DNA from 2 places in the Streptomyces sp. NPDC001194 genome. Region 1 is predicted to be linked to the other one. Evidence: riboswitches for the same ligand, from Rfam matches in the RefSeq annotation. Region 1 holds a riboswitch; the other holds the start of a gene.
What was found. A riboswitch is a leader RNA that binds a small molecule or an ion and turns the genes downstream of it on or off. The one in region 1 is predicted to bind cobalamin.
Positions count from the first base shown of each region.

Region 2: linked by a shared signal. The riboswitch ahead of ACFY1T_RS23605 (aldehyde dehydrogenase family protein) and the one ahead of metE (5-methyltetrahydropteroyltriglutamate--homocysteine S-methyltransferase) in region 1 are both predicted to bind cobalamin.

Region 1 is NZ_JBIAXU010000007.1:65,324-68,591, forward strand. Features, by position in the region: gene ACFY1T_RS17645 (oleate hydratase) at 1-1,135, shown strand, start outside; cobalamin riboswitch at 1,291-1,446, shown strand; gene metE (5-methyltetrahydropteroyltriglutamate--homocysteine S-methyltransferase) at 1,636-3,268, shown strand, end outside.
Region 2 is NZ_JBIAXU010000012.1:197,836-201,103, forward strand. Features, by position in the region: gene ACFY1T_RS23595 (ATP-binding protein) at 1-942, shown strand, start outside; partial or broken gene ACFY1T_RS23600 (enoyl-CoA hydratase-related protein) at 1,038-1,502, opposite strand; partial or broken gene ACFY1T_RS23605 (aldehyde dehydrogenase family protein) at 1,487-2,159, opposite strand; cobalamin riboswitch at 2,503-2,635, opposite strand; gene ACFY1T_RS23610 (MDR family MFS transporter) at 2,742-3,268, opposite strand, start outside.

The sequences.
Region 1 (3,268 bases):
CTCCGACTGCTTCGCTCCGGAGTTCTTCACCACCAACTTCTGGTTCATGTGGTGCACGACCTTCGCCTTCGAGCCCTGGCACTCGGCAATCGAGTTCCGGCGCTACCTCAACCGGTTCGTCCACCTGTTCAAGACCTTCGACACCATGTCCGGCATCTACCGCACGCGCTTCAACCAGTACGACTCGATCGTGCGCCCGCTGCGGGCCTGGCTGCGGAGCCAGGGCGTCACCTTCGCGATGAACACCACCGTCACCGATGCCGGGTTGGCCGAAGGCGAGGGCGTCACCGTCACCTCCCTCACCTGCACGCGCGGCGGCACGACCGAGCGGATCCCCGTCGCCCCCGAGGACCTGGTGTTCGTCACCAACGGCTCGATGACCGCCCGCTCGGCCCTCGGATCCACCGACACCGCCGCCGTACCGGACACCTCGGTCCCCGACGCATCGTGGCTGCTGTGGCACGCCCTGGCGGCCAAACGCCCCCACCTGGGCGACCCTTCGGTGTTCGACTCCTCCGTCGCGGACTCCACCTGGGGGTCCTTCACCGTCACCACCCGGGACCCGACCTTCTTCAAGGCCATGGAGGAGTTCTCGGGGAGCGAGGCCGGCAAGGGCGGACTGATCACCTTCAAGGACTCCTCCTGGCTGCTCACCATCGTGCTCAACCACCAGCCGCACTTCCACGAACAGCCGCAGGACACCTACGTCTGGTGGGGCTACGCACTGTTCCCGGACAAGGCCGGCGACCACGTGGGCAAGACGATGGCGCGGTGCACGGGCCGCGAGGTGCTGACCGAGGTGCTGGGACACCTGCGGCTCGCCCAGAGCGGGCAGATCCTGGAGTCGTCCGTCGTACGGCCGGCCCTGATGCCGTACATCACCAGCCAGTTCCTCGTCCGCAAGGCCGGCGACCGGCCCGACGTCGTCCCCGAGGGATCCACCAACCTGGCCTTCATCGGCCAGTACGCCGAAGTACCCGACGATGTGGTGTTCACCGTCGAGTACTCGGTCCGCACCGCCTGGACCGCCGTGGCCGGCCTGCTCCACCTCGACCGGCGGCCCCCGCCGGTCCACAAGGGAGCCCACGACCCGAAGGTCCTGCTCGAAGCCCTGCACACGATGCACCGCCGCTGACTCCGGCGCCTCGAGACGGCTGACGGCCCACGCGCCACCGGCAGGGCGTCTCACCTTTTCGTCCGAATGACGGACACGGCTCGCCGGTGGGAGACCGCGCGTCCTAGGGTGGCCGGTGCAGCTGGTTCGCCCCGTCCGCCAGGCGGGATGCGTCGTAAGAGGGAACCCGGTGGGAATCCGGGACTGCCCCGCAGCGGTGAGCGGGAACGACCGCCGTCATACGCACTGGGACCGGACAACGGTCCTGGGAAGCGACGGCCACTAGGTGCCCGCCGGGAGACCGGCAGGCGTGCCCGCGAGTCCGAAGACCTGCCCGTTGCCCGCACGCGGACGAATTCCGCATGCGGACATCCCGGTGACCTCGTGGGCGGGTCGGCGTACACAGCGAGCGGCACGTGCGGTGTTCCCTCCCGCGGCGTGGTCCGCGCGTTCTGTCGTCCCTTCGCGTCCGCGTCCCGTCGTCCGGGATGTTCTGGACACATCTCGCGAAGGAGAGTTCCGTGACAGCGAAGCCCGCAGCCGCGGCAGCACGAGCCACCGTGTACGGCTACCCCCGCCAGGGACGGGGCCGCGAACTGAAGAAGGCCGTCGAGGGCTACTGGAAGGGCCTCGTCACCGCCGACGCCCTCCGGGAGACCGCGGCCGGCCTGCGCCGTTCGAACTGGCAGCAGCTGGCCGACGCCGGCATCACCGAGGTGCCGACCGGTGACTTCTCGTACTACGACCACGTCCTGGACACCAGCGTCATGGTCGGCGCCGTCCCCGAGCGGCACCGCGCGGCGGTCGCCGCCGACGCCCTCGACGGCTACTTCGCGATGGCCCGAGGCACCCAGGACGCCGCCCCGCTCGAGATGACCAAGTGGTTCGACACCAACTACCACTACCTGGTCCCCGAGCTCGGCCCGGACACCGTCTTCACCGCCGATTCCACCCGGCAGGTCGCCGAGCTGGAGCAGGCCCTCGGGCTCGGGCACACGGCCCGCCCGGTCCTGGTCGGCCCCGTCACCTACCTGCTGCTGGCCAAGCCCGCCCCGGGCGTGGCCGCCGACTTCCAGCCGCTGACCCTGCTCGACCGGCTGCTGCCCGTCTACGCCCGGGTCCTGGCCGACCTGCGGGCCGCCGGCGCCGAGTGGGTGCAGCTGGACGAGCCCGCCCTGGTCCAGGACCGCACCCCGGCCGACCTGAACGCCGCCGCCCGCGCCTACCGCGAGCTCGGCGCGCCGACCGACCGCCCCAAGGTGCTCGTCGCCTCGTACTTCGACCGGCTCGGCGACGCCCTCCAGGTGCTGGCCGCGGCCCCCGTCGAAGGCCTCGCCCTCGACTTCACGGGCCGCGGCGCCGCGAACCTCGCCGACCTCGCCGCGGTCGGCGGACTGCCCGGCAAGCGGCTCGTCGCCGGCGTGGTCGACGGACGCAACATCTGGATCAACGACCACCAGAAGTCCCTGACCACCCTCGGCACCCTCCTGGGTCTCGCCGGCCGGGTGGACGTCGCGGCGTCCTGCTCGCTCCTGCACGTCCCACTCGACGCGAGTGCCGAACGCGACATCGATCCGCAGGTCCGGCGCTGGCTCGCCTTCGCCCGCCAGAAGACCGCCGAGATCGCCACCCTGGCCCGCGGACTCGCCAAGGGCACCGGCGCCATCGCGGCCGAACTCGCCGCCAACCGGGCCGACCTGGCCTCCCGCGCCGGCTCCGCCATCACCCACGACCCCGCCGTGCGCGCCCGTACCGCCGCGATCACCGACGCCGACGGACGGCGCTCTCAGCCCTACGCACAGCGGACCGCGGCCCAGCGCGCCCTCCTCGGGCTGCCCCTGCTGCCGACGACGACCATCGGCTCCTTCCCCCAGACGAACGAGCTGCGCACCGCCCGCGCCGACCTGCGGGCCGGCCGCATCGACACGGCCGGTTACGAGGAGCGGATCAAGGACGAGATCCGCGAGGTGCTCTCCTTCCAGGAGAAGACCGGGATCGACGTCCTGGTGCACGGTGAGCCCGAACGCGACGACATGGTGCAGTACTTCGCCGAGCGGCTCACCGGCTACCTGGCCACCCGGCACGGCTGGGTGCAGTCGTACGGCACCCGCTACGTCCGGCCCCCGGTCCTGGCCGGGGACGTCTCCCGCCCGG
Region 2 (3,268 bases), on a different contig from region 1:
TACACCCTGCTCGGTTACGTCCGCTACCGGCGCGGGCGGCTCGCCGAGGCCGAGGACTTCGTGCGCAACGGCCTGCAGATCGCCGACCGTGTCGGGCAGGGCATCCCGGCGCAGTGGTACGCGATCGGCACGCTCATCGAGACGCTGCTCGCGCGCGGGAACACGGAGGAGGCGCTGCGGGTCGCCCACACCTACAAACTGGGCGAGGGGTTCCCGGCCGCGGTCGTCTATCCCGACCCGCAGGCCGTGTGGGGCAAGCTGCTGCTGGCCCAGGGCCGGATCGACGAGGCGATGCAGAACCTGGCCGCGGCGGGCAAGCGGCTGGATCTGCGCGGCACCCGCAATCCGTCGTGGAGTCCGTGGCAACTGGACCTGGCGCTGGCGCAGGTGTCCCGCGCGCCCGACCAGGCACGTGCCACGGCGGCCGAAGCGGTGGCCCGGGCGCGGGCGTTCGGCACGTCCAGCGTGATCGGCCACGCCCTGCGCGTGTCGGCGGCGGCCACGGATCCCGCACACGCGGCCGTCCTGCTGCAGGAAGCGGTGGGGCACCTCGAACAGTCCCCGGCCGCCTGCGAGCTGGCCCAGGCGCTCGTCGACCACGGTACGGCCCTGCACACCCTGGGTGACCCGCACCGGGCGGCGCAGCAGCTCTACCGGGGCATGGAGACCGTCGCGGCCTGCGGCGCCGACGGCCTCGCGCGCCGCGCCCGCTCCCAGCTGGTGTCGGCGGGCCTGCGCCCGCGCCGGCTGCACACCTTCGAGCAGGACACGCTGACGGTGGCCGAGAGCGCGGCGGCCGAGCATGCCGCGCTCGGTCTGGACAACACGGCGATCGCGGCGAAGATGCACAGCAGCCCGCAGGCGGTCTCCGAACTCCTCTCGGCGGTCTTCACCAAGCTCGGTACCGACCGCCTCGGCCTGCGCCGGGCCCTGGGGAGCTGACGGTCCGGGCGCGGGCTCGGGGCGCTCCGCGCGATCGCCGGACCAGGTGATCCGCCCCCTCTCCCGGCCGGGAGAGGGGGCGGATCGCAGTCCGGTCAGCGGTGGGTGAACTCCGCGGCGCGCTTGTCCAAGAAGGCGCTCATGCCCTCCTTCTGGTCGGCGGTGGCGAACACGGCGTGGAAGAGGCGGCGTTCGAAGCGGACGCCCTCGGCCAGGGTGGTCTCGAAGGCCCGGTTCACGGCCTCCTTGGCCATCATGGCGACGGGGGCGGACATGGCGGCCACCGTTTCGGCGACGGCGAGGGCCTCGGCGAGCAGCTCGTCCGCCGGGACGACGCGGGATACCAGGCCGGCCCGTTCGGCCTCGGCGGCGTCCATGGTCCGCCCGGTCAGGCAGAGTTCCATCGCCTTGGCCTTGCCGACGGCGCGGGTCAGCCGCTGGGAGCCGCCGATGCCGGGGATCACCCCGAGCTTGATCTCGGGTTGCCCGAAGACGGCGGTGTCGGAGGCCAGCAGGATGTCGCAGAGCATGGCCAGCTCGCATCCGCCGCCGAGGGCGTGGACGCGCGGATCCTCCAGGAGGGTGTCGACGGCCTCCTTGCCTCCGTTGACCACGTTGAACACGCCCGGGGGCAGACCGGCCTCCAGGAACAGCTCCGCGAGGCGCAGCGGTACGGACGGATCCCGCTCCGAGGGTTTGAGGACGAAGGCGTTCCCGCAGGCGAGGGCGGGCGCGGCCTTCCACAGCGGGATCATCGCGGGGAAGTTGAAGGGGGTGATCCCGGCGACGACGCCGAGCGGGGAGCGCAGGGAGTGCACGTCGATGCCGGTGCCGGCGTTGTCGGTGAATTCGCCTTTGAGCAGGTGCGGGATCCCGGCGGCGAACTCGACCACCTCCAGTCCGCGTTGGAGGTCGCCGTGGGCGTCGGCGACGGTCTTGCCGTGCTCGGCGGACAGCAGCCGGGCCAGCGCCTCGCGTTCGCCTTCGACGAGCTGGAGGAAGCGCAGCATGACGCGGGCGCGTCGCTGCGGGTTCCACCGGCCCCATTCCCGCTGCGCTTCCTCGGCGTTGGCGACGGCCGCCTCGGTGTCGGCGCGTCCGGCCAGCGGGACCCTGGCCTGGACGGCTCCTGTATTGGGGTCGTACACGTCGGCGTGGAGACCGGAGGTCCCCGTGGTGTGCTTTCCGCCGATGAAGTGGGTGAGTTCACGGACCATGGGAAGCCTGCTCTCGTCAGGTGAGATCCGAGGAGGGCGCGGCGGGCCCGCGCGGCGGCACCGGTCGTGGTGCACGCCGCCGTCGGGCGGCCGCGGGACGGCGAAGGCGGCAGGCGTGCGGCGGATCGCCGATGGCGGGTGCCGACGCGGCTGCGGACGCGGAGGGGGACGCGCTTGCGGGAAGCGGGTGCAGGCGCGGGTGCGGACGCCTTCGGTGAGCTACGAACGCGCGGTCAGGGCCGCGTGCTTCGCGAACTCCGCCGGATCACCAGGGCCGTGGTCACGTACCGGTGCCATGCGTGTCTTCTCCATCCTCGTGGACAACACGGAACACCCCACGGCCGGTATCCTGACTCCCGGATCACCGCGCGCCGCCCGGCCTTCCCGGCGGATCTCTCCGTCAGTGGCCTGACCTGCTGGACAGCACGCTTCCCGGTCACAGTGGCGGGACCGCGCCGGATTCACACCGGCTTCCCTGCACCGCGGGCTCGCTCACGAACATATAGTCGGACGTCCTAGTAAGTCCACCCCCTCCACCGGAAGTCCGGCCGGCTCCACCGCCTCGGGTGAACGCGCGCAGGATCACGTCCCCGCGGCGGGGGCGGCCTGCGCATCGCCCCGGGGCCCCCGGGACCTGATCGTCAGGGCGGCGACCAGGACCGCGAGCAGTACGCTGCCGGCCGCCCACCAGAAGTTCACCGTCTCGGCGCGCAGCAGCTCCTTCTCGATCATGACGGGCAGCACCGATCCGGCGCGCAGGCGGTCCACGTGGACGGAGATCACGGTGCCCAGCACCGCCGCGCCGATCGCCAGGCCCAGCTCCTGGGCCGTGAGGACGGCTGCCGCCGCGCCGCCGGAGCGCTCCGCGGCGACCGCGCCGGTCACGGTGGCGAGGATCGGCACGAAGGCCATGCCGATCCCGAGGCCGATGAGCAGCAGGGCGGGCAGCACCCCGATCGCGTACGAGCTGTCGAAGCCCAGGCGGGTCAGCAGGAGCAGCCCGACGGCGGTGAGCACCAGGCCCCCCAGGATCGGGACGCGGGGTGCGACGCGGGGCAGCAGCCGGGCGGAGACCTGCGTGGAGCCGATCACGATCGCGGCGACCATCG